DNA from 2 places in the Streptomyces sp. NPDC003379 genome. Region 1 is predicted to be linked to the other one. Evidence: riboswitches for the same ligand, from Rfam matches in the RefSeq annotation. Region 1 holds a riboswitch; the other holds the start of a gene.
The links. A riboswitch is a leader RNA that binds a small molecule or an ion and turns the genes downstream of it on or off. The one in region 1 is predicted to bind glycine.

Region 1 (7,396 bases):
GACGCCCTGGCGTGCGTGAAGGGCAGCGGCGGCATCCTGCGCCAGGTCGGCACCGAGGACGCGGCCCGCGACATGGACGTCCTGCGCGCGGCCCTCGACGACCGGAAGCTGACCTTCCTCGGCTGGTCCTACGGCACGAGCCTCGGTACCTCGTACGCCGAACAGTTCCCGCACCGCGTCCGCGCCCTGGCCCTGGACGGCGCCATCGACCCCTCCTTGACCTGGTCGGAGCGGGCCATCAGCCAAGGCTCGGGCTTCCGCAGGGCCGTCGGGGACTACACCGAGCACTGCGCGGACATCGCGGGGGACAGCTGCCCCGGCGCCACTCCGGAGGAGATATCGGAACTGATCGACGAACTGTACGAGAAGGCGGCGCGCGAGCCGCTGCCCGTCACCGACGACACGGCGTACGAAGTGGACGCGCGGACGCTGCTCGACGTCGTCACGGCCGCGATGTACAGCCCGGAGGACGACTGGGAACCCCTGTCCGACGCACTGCGCGAGGCCGCGGACGGCGACGCCACCCGCATCGCCGACCTGGCCGAGGACACCAGCACGGACACCACCACCAGCACCGCCACCAGTTCCAGGACCAGCGCCGACAACGAGGACGAGGCCCTCCTCGCCGTCAGCTGCCTGGACACGCCCCACCCACGCGGCGTCCGCCCCTACTGGGACGCCCTCGCCGCCGCCGACAAGGCCGCGGGCGTCTACGGCACGTCAAGCGTCGTCGACGAACTCACCTGCAAGGACTGGCCCGCCGGCACCCAGCACCCGCACCGCGTCCGCGCCCAGGGCGACCTCCCGCCGGTCCTGGTCGTGGGCACCACGGGCGACCCGGCGACGCCGTACGAGGAGGCGGAGAGCCTCGCGGACCAGTTCCCCGGCGGCATGCTCCTGACGTACGAGGGCGTGGGCCACACCGCGTACGGCCGCGGCGACGGCTGCGTCACGGACGCGGTGGACGACTACCTCATCGACCTGAAGCGGATCCGCCCCGACACGACCTGCTAGTCCAGCTCCTCAGCACTCGATGATGTTCACCGCGAGCCCACCCCGAGCCGTCTCCTTGTACTTGACGCTCATGTCGGCGCCGGTCTCCTTCATGGTCTTGATGACCTTGTCGAGGGACACCTTGTGGGAGCCGTCGCCCCGCATCGCCATCTTCGCGGCCGTCACGGCCTTCACGGCCGCCATGCCGTTGCGCTCGATGCACGGGATCTGCACGAGGCCGCCGACCGGGTCGCAGGTCAGGCCGAGGTTGTGCTCCATGCCGATCTCGGCGGCGTTCTCGACCTGCTCGGGGGAGCCGCCGAGGACCTCGGCGAGGGCGCCCGCGGCCATGGAGCAGGCCGAGCCGACCTCGCCCTGGCAGCCGACCTCGGCGCCGGAGATGGAGGCGTTCTCCTTGAAGAGCATGCCGATCGCGCCCGCCGCGAGCAGGAAGCGGACCACGCCCTCGTCCTTCTCCTCCTGGGAGGAACCGCCGGGCACGAAGTTCATGTAGTAGTGCAGGACGGCCGGGATGATGCCCGCCGCGCCGTTCGTCGGGGCGGTCACGACGCGGCCGCCCGCGGCGTTCTCCTCGTTCACGGCCATGGCGTAGAGAGTGATCCACTCCATCGAGCGGGCCTGCGGATCGCCCTCGGCGCGCAGCTGGCGGGCCGAGTTCGCCGCGCGGCGGCGGACCTTCAGGCCGCCCGGCAGGATGCCCTCGCGGGACATGCCGCGGGAGACGCACGCCTGCATGACCCGCCAGATGTCGAGGAGGCCCTCGCGGATCTCCTCCTCGGTGCGCCAGGCCTTCTCGTTCTCCAGCATCATGGCGGAGATGGACAGCCCGGACTCCTGGGCGAGCCGCAGCAGCTCGTCGCCGGTGCGGAAGGGGTACTTGAGGACGGTGTCGTCCGGCACGATCGGGTTCTCGCCCGCCGCGCCCTCCTGGTCCAGCACGGTCTCGTCGACGACGAAGCCGCCGCCCACGGAGTAGTACGTCTTCTCCAGGACGAGGGCGCCCTCACGGTCGTACGCGAAGATCGTCATGCCGTTGGCGTGGTACGGCAGCGCCTTGCGGCGGTGCAGGACCAGGTCCTCGTCGAAGTCGAAGCCGATCTCGTGCACGCCGAGGAGGTTGAGGCGTCCGCTGCTCCTGATCTCGTCGACGCGGCCGTCGGCGCTCTCCACGTTCACCGTGCGCGGCGACTCGCCCTCCAGGCCGAGCAGGACGGCCTTCGGGGTGCCGTGCCCGTGGCCGGTCGCGCCGAGCGAGCCGTACAGCTCGGCCCGTATCGCGGTGGTGTGGGCCATGAGGCCCTCGTTCTTGAGGCGGCTCGCGAACATGCGGGCGGCGCGCATCGGGCCGACCGTGTGGGAGCTGGACGGGCCGATGCCGATCGAGAACAGGTCGAAGACCGAGATGGCCACGGAGGACTCCAAGGGTTATTGGTAGACGCCGTTGTCTGCCGGGGTGGTGCAGAAATCAGGGCGTGCGCCGGGCATGAGCGGGGGCACCGCGCTCACTGTGTTCACTTCCAGTGTGCGTGGTGCCCCGAAGTTACGTACGAAGGGAAGCGTACGAAACCACTACAGGTTGGGGTACAGGGGGTGTTTGTCGGCCAGAGCCGAGACCCGGGCCTTCAGGGCCTCCGCGTCGAAGCCCGGCTTGAGGGCCTCGGCGATGATGTCGGCGACCTCGCGGAAGTCGTCCTCCTGGAAGCCGCGCGTGGCGAGCGCCGGGGTGCCGATCCGCAGGCCCGAGGTGACCATCGGGGGGCGCGGGTCGTTCGGGATCGTGTTGCGGTTGACCGTGATGCCGACCTCGTGGAGGCGGTCCTCGGCCTGCTGCCCGTCCAGCTCGGAGTCGCGCAGGTCCACCAGGACCAGGTGCACGTCCGTGCCGCCGGACAGGACGTCGACGCCGACGGCCTTGGCGTCGTCCAGGACCAGGCGCTCGGCCAGGATGCGGGCGCCGTCCAGGGTGCGCTGCTGGCGCTCCTTGAACTCCTCCGAGGCCGCGACCTTGAAGGAGACGGCCTTCGCCGCGATCACGTGCTCCAGCGGGCCGCCCTGGAAGCCGGGGAAGACCGCGGAGTTCAGCTTCTTCGCGAAGTCCTTGTTGCGGGCCAGGATGATGCCGCCGCGCGGGCCGCCCAGCGTCTTGTGCGTGGTGGAGGTCACCACGTCCGCGTACGGCACCGGGTTCGGGTGCAGACCGGCGGCGACGAGACCGGCGAAGTGCGCCATGTCGACCCACAGGTACGCGCCGACCTCGTCGGCGATCCGGCGGAACTCGGCGAAGTCCAGCTGACGCGGGTAGGCGGACCAGCCCGCGATGATCACCTTGGGGCTGTTCTCCTTGGCCAGGCGCTCGACCTCGGCCATGTCGACCAGACCGGCCTCGTTCACGTGGTACGGGACCACGTTGAACTGCTTGCCGGAGAAGTTCAGACGCATCCCGTGGGTGAGGTGCCCGCCGTGCGCCAGGTCGAGGCCGAGGATCGTGTCGCCGGGCTGGGCGATCGCGAAGAGGGCGGCCTGGTTGGCGGAGGCGCCGGAGTGCGGCTGGACGTTGGCGTACTCGGCGCCGAACAGCTCCTTGACGCGGTCGATCGCGAGTCGCTCGGTGACGTCGACGTGCTCGCAGCCGCCGTAGTAGCGGCGGCCGGGGTAGCCCTCGGCGTACTTGTTGGTCAGGACGGTGCCCTGGGCCTCCATGACGGCGACCGGAGCGAAGTTCTCCGAGGCGATCATTTCGAGGGTCGACTGCTGGCGGTGGAGCTCGGCGTCGACGGCGGCGGCGACGTCCGGGTCCAGCTCGTGGAGAGGGGTGTTCAGAAGCGACATCGGGGAGATCCTTAGCTGCCGGAGAACTCGGTGTACTCGTCCGCGGAGAGCAGGTCCTTCGGCTCCTCCGTGGTCCGGACCTTGAAGAGCCAACCACCCTCGAACGGCGCGGAGTTCACCAGCGACGGGTCGTCCACGACGTCCTGGTTGGCCTCGACGACCGAGCCGGTCACCGGGGAGTACAGGTCGCTGACCGACTTGGTCGACTCCAGCTCGCCGCAGGTCTCGCCCGCCGTCACCGTGTCACCGACCTCCGGAAGCTGCACGAAGACGACGTCACCGAGCGCGTTGGCCGCGTGCTCCGTGATGCCGACCGTCGAGACGCCCTCCTGGGCGTCCGACAGCCACTCGTGCTCCTTGCTGTAACGCAGCTGCTGGGGGTTGTTGCTCATGACCTGAATTCTCCTGTACGCGGGTGGGTGCTGCGGAACGGGAAAGATGTGCGGGGGGTCACTTCTGACGCTTGTAGAACGGCAGCGCCACGACCTCGTACGGCTCGTGGGTGCCCCGGATGTCCACGCCGACGCCCGGGGTGCCCGGGGCGGCGTGCTCCGCGTCGACGTACGCCATGGCGATCGGCTTGCCCAGCGTCGGGGACGGGGCGCCGGAGGTGACCTCGCCGATGACCTTGCCGTCCGCGACCACGGAGAAGCCCGCGCGCGGGACGCGGCGGCCCGCGGCGACCAGGCCGACGAGCTTGCGCGGCGGGGCGGACTCGGCGCGCTCGGCGGCGGCCGCGAGTGCCGCACGCCCCACGAAGGCCTCCGCCTGCGACGTCTTCTCGAACTTGACCACCCGGCCGAGCCCGGCGTCGAACGGTGTCAGCTCGGCGGTCAGCTCGTGCCCGTACAGCGGCATGCCCGCCTCAAGGCGCAGCGTGTCGCGGCAGGACAGCCCGGCCGGGACCATGCCGACGGGGGTGCCCGCCTCCATGAGCGCGTTCCACAGCCTCTCGGCGTCACCGGGAGCGACGAACAGCTCGAAGCCGTCCTCGCCGGTGTAGCCCGTGCGGGCGATCAGCGCGGGGACGCCCGCGACGGTGCCGGGCAGGCCCGCGTAGTACTTCAGACCGTCCAGGTCGGCGTCCGTCAGGGACTTCAGGATGCCGGGGGACTCGGGGCCCTGGACGGCCAGCAGCGCGTACGCGTCGCGGTCGTCGCGGACCTCTGCGTCGAAGCCGTCGGCGCGGGCGGTGAGCGCGTCCAGCACGACCTGCGCGTTGGAGGCGTTGGCGACCACCATGTACTCGGGGGACTCGGCCGCACCGAGGCGGTAGACGATCAGGTCGTCCAGGATGCCGCCGTCCTCGGCGACGATCATCGTGTAGCGGGCGCGGCCGACACCGACGGAGCCGATGTTGCCGACCAGGGAGAAGTTCAGGAAGTCGGCGGCCTCGGGGCCGGTGACGGTGATCTCGCCCATGTGGGAGAGGTCGAAGAGACCGGCCTTGGCGCGCACGGCGTTGTGCTCGTCGCGCTCGCTGCCGTACCGCAGCGGCATGTCCCAGCCCGCGAAATCGGTCATGGTCGCGCCGAGCGCCCGATGGACGCCATCGAGTGCGGTCAGACGGGGGGCAGTGCTCATGAAGGGAACTCCCAGGGCATGACGGGCGAGGTCGATCCTCCCCATCTGTCATCGGAACCTGAGAGGTTCGCCGGGAGCGTCCCGATCTTCGAGAGGATCGAGGGCCCGGCTTGCACCTTGGGTGGGGCCGACGGCTGCCGGCCCGCTTTTCAGATGTGCCTCGCCCGCGCGGTACGGGGCCTGAGAGATTCAAGGGAGGGACTTGCTCCTTCGGCGCCCCAGCACGTCGTACGACGGCTGCCGGGGACTCTCCCGCGCGGATTCAAACGGCCGGTATGGAGTTGGCGGGCACATCATTGCACGCGGCTCGGGCCAGGGGGACCGGTGGTCCGACTCGCGGTCAGGGAATTCCCTTGTGCCGCATTACCTTCTCTTTACACTTGCCGGGGAAAGCAGTACGTGACCGCTATGGGGAGGCCGATCACGGTGCGCAGCAGGACGAGTGTGTACGCCACGACCAGTTACGCCACGACCGCTGGAGTGGCGCTGCCGAAGCAGGCCGCCGCCCCGGTCCGGGAGGGCTGCGGCCCGCACCCGGTGGCCGTCGTCCGCGATCTGCGGCAGCGGGCCGGCCACAGCCCGTACCGCCTCACCTTCGACGAGGGCGACCTGGTCGTCGTCTCAGGGCTGCCCGGTGGCGGAAAGTCGACGCTGATGCGGCAGGCCGTGACGGGCCCCCGCATCGACTCCCAGGACACCCGGGACCGCTGGGCCCGCCGCATGCCCCGCCTGCTGCCGTACGCGGTCTACCGCCCCCTGGTCCGCCTCGCGCACTACGCGGGCCTGCGCCGCGTCCTGCGCTCCGGGGCCGGCGTCGTCGTACACGACTGCGGCACCCAGCCCTGGGTGCGCCGCTGGCTCGCCCGCGAGGCCGCCCGGCGCGGCAGGACACTGCACCTGCTGCTGCTCGACGTGCCCGCGGACACCGCCCTGGAGGGCCAGCGCGAGCGCGGCCGGGGCGTGTCCCGGTACGCCTTCGCGCGCCACCGCAGAACGGTCGGCCGGCTGGTCGGCGCCGCCGAGCGCGGCGACCTGCCGCGCGGCTGCGGCTCGGCGGTGCTCCTGGACCGTGCGGCGGCGCAGGTGCTGCGGGGGATCGCCTTCGACCGCTGAGGGCGGCCGACGTTAGGGTTCAGCCGCAGGCAGAGGGCAGGCAGAGCGGTCGCGAGCAGGGGTTGGACAGATGGACTTTCCGGCGCAGGCACACGCCCATCCGTACGGCGGATGGCCGGGCAACGAACTCGAAGAGGTCCTCGCGGCCTCCCTCGGCGGCCCCGCGTCGGCGGGCGCCCGGATCGTGGAGGTCCTCGGGCGCAGCCAGATATGGATCCCGCTGCCGAACGGCGGCGGCCCCGACAGCGGCACCCTGGACCTGCCGACCCTGGAGATCGACGGGCAGGCGTACGTCCCCGTCTTCACCTCCGAGCAGCAGTTCCGCCAGGCCCTCGGCGGCGCGGCGGACCGCATGGGCTGCACGGTGGCGCCCGCCGTCGAGTTCGCCCGCGGGCTCCCGCCGCAGCTGGGCATCGCGCTGAACCCGGACGGCACCGTCGGGGTCCCGCTGCCGCCGCCCGCCGTCGCCGAGCTCTGCCGGGCCGGACGCACCCCGCTGGACGGGCCCGCGGCCGGCGGCCGTGTCCGCCTCTTCGAGCCGGACTGGAAGCAGGACCCCGTCGACTTCCTGGCCGCCGCGGGCAGCGAGTTCGAGGCGACGGGCGTCGTGCTCACCGCGCGCCGCTGCCTGGCCGCCATCGAGACGGACGAGCCGACCCTCTTTGTCGGCGTGGAGCTGTCCACGTGGGAGGGCGCCGCCCGTGACCTGCCGATGGAGGCCCTGGGCCGCGCCCTCGGCCGGGTCCCGGTGGGCTGGCCGGTGAACCTCGTCCTGCTCGACGTGGCGCAGGACCCGGTGGGCGACTGGCTGCGCGCGAAGGTGCGGCCGTTCTACCAGCGGCAGCCCTGAGCCCGT
Region 2 (7,396 bases), on a different contig from region 1:
GCGTACGTTGCCCGGGGTGGGGCCGGCCACCGGGGACCATCTGCGGCGGGCCGGGATCACCACGGTCGAGGAGATCGCGGAGGCCGGGGAGGACGAGCTCGTACGGCTGCTCGGGAAGGCGCACGGCGTGTCGCTGTACGCGATGGCGCTGGCGCGCGACGAGCGGCCCGTGGTGGCGGAGCGGGACACGAAGTCGGTCAGTGTCGAGGACACGTACGACGTGGACATCCACGACCGGGTGCGGGTCAGGACGGAGGTCGCCCGGCTCGCGGACCGGTGTGTGCAGCGGCTGCGGGAGGCTGGGCACTCGGGGCGGACCATCGTGTTGAAGGTGCGGCGGTTCGACTTCTCGACGCTGACGCGGTCCGAGACGCTGCGGGGCCCCACGGATGACCCTGGGGTGGTGCGGGAGGCCGCTGCGCGGCTGTTGGAGTCCGTGGACACCACGGGAGGGGTGCGGCTGCTCGGGGTCGGGGTCACGGGGCTCGCCGACTACACGCAGGAGGACCTTTTCGCGCAGGCACAGGCGCAGGCGGAGGCGCTGGCGCTGGCTGCGGTGGAGACAGGGGCCGAGGCGGATGAATCGGTGCCCGGGGAGGCGGTGCCCGGGGAGCAGCCGGAGGTCGGCGGGAGCGCCGAGGAGCCGGTGGTGCCCCCGGAGCGGCGGTGGGCGGCCGGACACGATGTGCGGCACGCCGAGTACGGGCACGGCTGGGTGCAGGGGAGCGGCCTGGGCCGGGTCACGGTTCGCTTCGAGACACCGGGGTCGGAGCCGGGGCGGGTACGGACATTCAGCACGGACGACCCGAAGCTGACACCGGCCGAGCCGTTGCCGCTGGTGGGGGTGCGGGGCGAGGGGGCGGTGGTGGCTACTGGAGTGGGGGGTGTGGGCGCTGGGGAGTCAGGCTGAGGCGAAAGGGCGGACGGCGAGGGGAGGGCAGTTTCGGTGGCGCTGTCGGCCAGGGTCGGGCGGCGGGGTGGCCGCAGGGAGCGTCCGGGCCTGCCGGCGGGGTTGGCGGTAGGAGCAGTCCAGGCGTGCTGGGCCTGTCGGCGGGGTGTGGGGTCAGGGCGGGTCTGGGCGTGCCGGGCTGCTGGCCGGGTGTGGTGCCAGTGCGGGGCCGGGGCTGCCAGGTCTGCTGGCGGGGTGTGGGGTCAGGGCGGGTCTGGGCCGCGCTAGGTCTGTCCGTGGGTGTGGGGTCAGGGCGGGTCTGGGCGTGCCGGGCTGCTGGCCGGGTGTAGTGCCGGTGCGGGGCCGGGGCTGCCAGGTCTGCTGGCGGGGTGTGGGGTCAGGGCGGGTCTGGGCGTACCGGGGCTGCTGGCGGGTGTGGGTCAGGGTGGGTCTGGGTGCGCTAGGTCTGTCCGTGGGTGTGGGGTCAGGGCGGGTCTGGGCGTGCCGGGCTGCTGGCCGGGTGTGGGGCAGTGCGGGGCCGGGGCTGCCAGGTCTGCTGGCGGGGTGTGGGGTCAGGGCGGGTCTGGGCCGCGCTAGGTCTGTCCGTGGGCGTGGGGTCAGGGCGGCTCCGGGCGGGCCGGGGCTGCTGGCGGGTTGGGTCAGGAGGGGTCCGGGTCTGTTAGGTGGCCGAAGTCGTGGTCGGGGGGTGGGGGGTGGGGGAGTGTGGTGTCCAGGCCGTAGTGGTGGTAAAGCTGGAGTTCCTGGGCGGGGGAGAGATGGCGGCCCACGCCGAAGTCGGGGGCGTCCTTGATCAGGGCGCGGTCGAAGGGGATGCGGAGGGTACCGTCGTCGACCAGTTCGCTCGGTTCGAGGGGGACGAAGGCGTCGCGGCTGAAGAGGCCCGTGCGTATGGCGGCCCACTCCGGTGCACCGGTGGCGTCGTCGAGGTAGATCTCGTCGATCGTCCCGATCTTGGCCCCGTTCCGGTCGAACGCCTTGCGGCCGATCAGGTGGCGCGGATCGATGTCGGTCTGCACGGGCCCTCCAGCTGGTCGCGGGTCTCCGATGTGGGCATAACTCATCTTTGTCCGCTCGTACTCCCTACGTAAGAGCACTTCGGGGCAGGCGGCCACTCGAGGGAACGGCTGTGGTCCTCGCTGGTAGGCTGACGGACGGCTGCTGACCCCGTGCGGGAGAGCTCTCCGGGTCACGATTCCGGAGGCGCCGAAGGAGCAAATCCTCCCCGGAATCTCTCAGGCACCCGTACCGCACGGACGAGGTCACTCTGGAAAGCAGGGCGGGCGTACGGGCGGGCACGTTCGGATCCCTTCCTCACCGACGGTGAAAGTCGGACGGCGTCTACGCAGGACGTAGGTGTCGCCCGGTGAAGCTCTCAGGTTGAGATGACAGAGGGGGAGGCCGTCCGGGTACCCACGCCGTGGTACCCCTCGTAGGTCGCGCAGACCAGGAGGCCTCCGCAATGACTGCCACCAATCGCATCCCGCTCTCCGAGCTCGAACAGGGCATCCCCTTCGAGCAGCGGCACATCGGGCCCGATGCGGAAGCGCGGGCCAAGATGCTCGCCCAGGTCGGGTACGGCTCGCTCGACGAGCTCACGGCCGCCGCGGTGCCGGATGTGATCAAGAACGCCGAGGCGCTGAAGCTGCCCGGCGCCCGTTCCGAGGCCGAGGTTCTCGCCGAGCTGCGCTCGCTCGCGGACCGCAATCAAGTTCTCGATTCGATGATCGGGCTCGGGTATTACGGGACGTTCACACCGCCCGTCATTCTGCGGAACGTCATGGAGAGCCCCGCCTGGTACACCGCCTACACCCCGTACCAGCCCGAGATCTCGCAGGGACGCCTTGAGGCGCTGCTCAACTTCCAGACCATGGTCGCCGAGCTGACCGGTCTGCCCACCTCGGGGGCCTCGCTACTCGACGAGGGCACCGCCGCCGCCGAGGCCATGGCACTGTCGCGGCGCATGGGGAAGGTCGAGGACGGCGTCTTTGTCGTGGATGCCGATGTGCTGCCGCAGACCATCGCCGTCATGCAGACCCGTGCCGAGCCCACCGGCGTCGAAATCGTCGTCGCCGACCTGAGCGAGGGCATTCCGGCCGAGGTCGCCGAGCGCGGTGTCGTGGGCGTGCTGATGCAGTACCCCGGCGCCTCCGGTGTCGTACGCGACATGAAGCCGCTGATCGACCAGGCGCACGAGCTCGGTGCCGTCGTCACCGTCGCCGCCGACCTGCTCGCCCTGACGCTGCTCACCTCGCCCGGTGAGCTCGGCGCGGACATCGCGGTCGGGACGACGCAGCGCTTCGGTGTGCCGATGGGATTCGGCGGGCCGCACGCCGGTTACATGGCGGTGCGCGAGAAGTTCGCGCGCAGCCTGCCCGGACGGCTCGTCGGTGTCTCCGTCGACGCCGACGGCAACAAGGCGTACCGGCTCGCGCTGCAGACCCGTGAGCAGCACATCCGCCGCGAGAAGGCCACGAGCAACATCTGCACCGCGCAGGTGCTGCTGGCGGTCATGGCCGGTATGTACGCCGTCTACCACGGTCCCGACGGGCTCAGGGCCATCGCGCGGCGCACCCACCGGTACGCGACACTGCTCGCCGCGGGCCTGACAGCCGGTGGCGTCGAGGTCGTCCACGGCGCGTACTTCGACACGCTGACCGTGCGCGTGCCCGGCAGGGCCGGCGAGCTGGTCTCGGCCGCACGCGAAGGCGGCGTCAACATCCACCGGGTCGACGCCGACCACATCTCGCTCGCCTGCGACGAGACCACCACGCGCCAGCAACTGGCCGCCGTGTGGGGAGCCTTCGGGGTGGAGGCCGACATCGAGGCGCTCGACGCATCCGTCTCCGACACGCTGCCCGAGGGCCTGCTGCGTACGGACGACTACCTCACGCACCCGGTCTTCCACCAGTACCGCTCCGAGACCTCGATGCTGCGCTACCTGCGCAGGCTGGCCGACCGCGACTACGCGCTCGACCGGGGCATGATCCCGCTGGGCTCCTGCACCATGAAGCTCAACGCGACCACCGAGATGGAGCCGGTCACCTGGCCCGAGTTCGGGCAGCTGCACCCCTTCGCGCCCGCCCAGCAGGCGCAGGGTTACCTCACCTTGATCCGTGAGCTGGAGGAGCGGCTGGCCGAGGTCACCGGGTACGACAAGGTCTCGCTGCAGCCCAACGCCGGGTCGCAGGGCGAGCTTGCCGGTCTGCTCGCCGTACGCGGGTACCACCGGGCCAACGGCGACGAGCAGCGCACCGTCTGCCTCATCCCGTCCTCCGCGCACGGGACGAACGCGGCGAGCGCCGTCATGGCCGGCATGAAGGTCGTCGTCGTGAAGACCGCCGATGACGGTGAGATCGACATAGAGGACCTGCGCGCCAAGATCGAGAAGCACCGCGACGAGCTGGCGGTGCTGATGATCACGTACCCCTCGACGCACGGTGTCTTCGAGGAGCACGTCGCCGACATCTGCGCCTCGGTGCACGAGGCCGGCGGTCAGGTGTACGTCGACGGCGCCAACCTCAACGCCCTGGTGGGGCTCGCCAAGCCGGGGCACTTCGGGGGCGACGTCTCGCACCTGAACCTGCACAAGACCTTCTGCATCCCGCACGGCGGCGGCGGCCCCGGCGTCGGCCCGGTCGGTGTGCGCGAGCACCTCGCGCCCTACCTGCCCAACCACCCGCTGCAGCCCGCCGCGGGCCCCGACACCGGTGTCGGTCCGATCTCCGCGGCGCCGTGGGGTTCCGCCGGGATCCTGCCGATCTCCTGGTCGTACGTACGTCTCATGGGCGGCGAGGGGCTCAAGCGGGCCACGCAGGTCGCGGTGCTCTCCGCCAACTACATCGCCAAGCGCCTGGAGCCGCACTACCCGGTGCTCTACACCGGTCCCGCCGGGCTCGTCGCGCACGAGTGCATCATCGACCTGCGGCCGCTCAGCAAGGCGACGGGCGTCAGCGTCGACGACATCGCCAAGCGGCTCATCGACTACGGCTTCCACGCGCCGACCATGTCGTTCCCCGTCGCGGGGACGCTGATGATCGAGCCGACGGAGAGCGAGGACCTGATCGAGATCGACCGGTTCTGCGAGGCGATGATCGCCATCCGCCGGGAGATCGAGAAGGTCGGCTCCGGCGAGTGGTCCGCCGACGACAACCCCCTGCGGAACGCGCCGCACACCGCGGCCGCGCTCGGCGGCGAGTGGGAGCACGGCTACAGCCGCGAGGAGGCCGTCTTCCCGGCCGGTGTCGCCGCGTCGGACAAGTACTGGCCGCCGGTTCGCCGTATCGACCAGGCGTACGGCGACCGGAACCTCGTCTGCTCCTGCCCGCCGCTGGATGCCTACGAGGACTGATGGCGGGCGCCCGTGCGGTACGGGCATGCGTCGGGGCCGGTTCGGAGAGTTCTCTCCGGGCCGGCCCCTCGGTCGTTCCGCTGTGCGGTTGTTCGGTGCTGCGTGATGCTGGGTAGTGCTGCGTAGTGCTGGTCGTACGTCCGTGCGGGTGTGCCGGTGGTGATCAGGCGGCCGTCATGATCTGGTCGGTGCCCAGCGGTCGGTGCGGGGCGATGATCTGGCCGTCCGGCAGCAGCTCACCGGTGTCCTCGAAGAGCAGGACGCCGTTGCACAGCAGGCTCCAGCCCTGCTCCGGGTGGCTCGCCATGAGGAGCGCGGCTTCCCGGTCGGCGGAGTCGGCTGTCGGGCACGGTGGTTGGTGCTGGCACATGGAAGGGTTCTTTCGCTGCGGTGAGATGGCTGTGACGTCAGTCCTGTGGCTCGATGCGGTATGCATAACCGCCCCCCCCGTTGTAGTCGGTCCGGTCCCAGTGTTGCCCCACGGGCGTCAAACCGCAGGGATTTTGCTGCAGCGGTTCCTACTGCTTAATGACGTATCACCCGCCCGGACGGTTCACCCCAACTCCAGTGTCTCTTCGGGTGGTTCGGTCTGGCCCGTCCGGGCTAGTCCACCTGGGTGGGGGCAGCGCGATGCCCCGCCGCCAAGGGCGGCGGGGCACGTGCGACAAGAGGGGTGTGGCGACGTCAGGCGGGCGAGCCGAGCAGGGGCGACGGCGTCAGGCGATGGGCGAGGACCGGGAGCAACTCGGCGACGCGGTGCGGGCGGTGGGCCGCGATGCCGGGCGGGGCCGGCGCGAGGGGTACGAGCAGGTCGGTGGGGGAGAGGGGGGCCTCGGTGCCGTTGTCCGTGCAGTCGCGGTGCAGCCAGAGCGTGAGCATATAGAGCTCGGGTACGGAGAGCAGCCGGGGCTGGCAGGGCATCGGCATGGCCTCGGCGTGCCGCAGGGCCCGTTCGGTGGAGGCGATGTAGGGGCCTTCGAAGAAGTGCGAGAAGGCCCAGCCGTCGGGGGTGAGCATCGTGTCCGCCGCGGCGAGGGCGCGCTCCCCGCAGCGGATCATGAAGCGCCAGCCGGCGAGGCGAGTGGGCGCGGCGCCCTCGGGAATGGTGCCCTCTGGAGTGGTGCGGCCCAACACGTGCACGGGCAGCGGGAGTTCGGGGCTCACGGAACCCTGGGCGGCACGCAGGGACGGGGTGCGGGCCTCGCGTACGGCTGTGGGGGAACCGAGTGCCGCGAGAACGCTGCGCAGGGCGGGGGCGGGGGCAGGGAGGACGTGCAGCGGCATGGTGGGTCGCCTCTCTCATTCGACAGGCACGGTGGAGCGGGGGCAGGTGCGTGACGGCGCTGTCAGCTCTGGGTCAGAGGGGCGGGGGCCGGGGGACCGCGAGCGCCAACTCTCTGCCTAGAGTGCGGAGTTTATACGAGCCGTGTTCGAACCATGTTTCATCTAGACGCGGTCGATATTGCGGGCAAGGCGTTATCAGGTCGTCTTTACGAGGGTTTTATCACGATTTCACGTGGGCGTCACTTCGGTGACCTCGTATTCCGCAAGTCGAGCGGTCGGCCGATTCCCGTCGGTGCTTTTGACCAGGCACTTCGGAAGGGAATCTTCACCGTGCCGCATGCCCGGCGAATGTGCCTGGCGGCAGCGGTACCGAGCGTACTGTCCGGTGGGCCGCCATGGGGCGTTATCGATCACATTGCCTGGGCATCATCCCCCGTACACAGCAGCGGCCGGGCCCTTGGCTGCCCATTCGAGGAGGGACACTTCGATGGGGGAGAAGGTCGTGGCGGGCGCGTTCGACCTGTCCGATCGGCACCAGTACCGCAGGAAGCTCCGGGAGTGCCTCACGGGGCTGGACCGACTGTTGGAGGAGGAGCGGTTCGATCGGCCCAGGAATCTGATGGGCATGGAGATCGAGCTGAATCTCGCCGGGCCCGACGGACTGCCGAGAATGTTGAATGCGCAGGTTCTGGAGCGCATCGCGAGCCGGGATTTCCAGACGGAACTCGGAATGTTCAATCTGGAAGTGAACATTGCCCCGCACCGGCTCGGCGGACGCGTTCTCGACCGGCTCGCCGAAGAAGTACGCACCGGTCTCAACTATGCCCACAGAAAAGCGAACGAGCTGGACGCGG

Region 2: it holds a riboswitch for glycine, as region 1 does, so the genes downstream of both, gcvP (aminomethyl-transferring glycine dehydrogenase) here and gcvT (glycine cleavage system aminomethyltransferase GcvT) in region 1, are expected to answer to the same signal.

What each region holds. Positions count from the first base shown of each region.
Region 1 is NZ_JBSFRK010000025.1:69,751-77,146, reverse strand. It holds gene ACWDVB_RS24380 (alpha/beta hydrolase) at 1-1,014, shown strand, start outside; gene ACWDVB_RS24375 (L-serine ammonia-lyase) at 1,024-2,424, opposite strand; gene glyA (serine hydroxymethyltransferase) at 2,584-3,843, opposite strand; gene gcvH (glycine cleavage system protein GcvH) at 3,855-4,235, opposite strand; gene gcvT (glycine cleavage system aminomethyltransferase GcvT) at 4,294-5,427, opposite strand; glycine riboswitch at 5,463-5,586, opposite strand; glycine riboswitch at 5,587-5,692, opposite strand; gene ACWDVB_RS24355 (AAA family ATPase) at 5,836-6,540, shown strand; gene ACWDVB_RS24350 (enhanced serine sensitivity protein SseB) at 6,611-7,390, shown strand.
Region 2 is NZ_JBSFRK010000017.1:9,351-16,746, forward strand. It holds gene ACWDVB_RS18475 (DNA polymerase IV) at 1-910, shown strand, start outside; gene ACWDVB_RS18480 (PRC-barrel domain-containing protein) at 1,549-1,926, opposite strand; glycine riboswitch at 2,070-2,168, shown strand; gene gcvP (aminomethyl-transferring glycine dehydrogenase) at 2,370-5,258, shown strand; gene ACWDVB_RS18490 (DUF5999 family protein) at 5,422-5,628, opposite strand; gene ACWDVB_RS18495 (hypothetical protein) at 5,943-6,542, opposite strand; gene ACWDVB_RS18500 (glutamate--cysteine ligase) at 7,030-7,396, shown strand, end outside.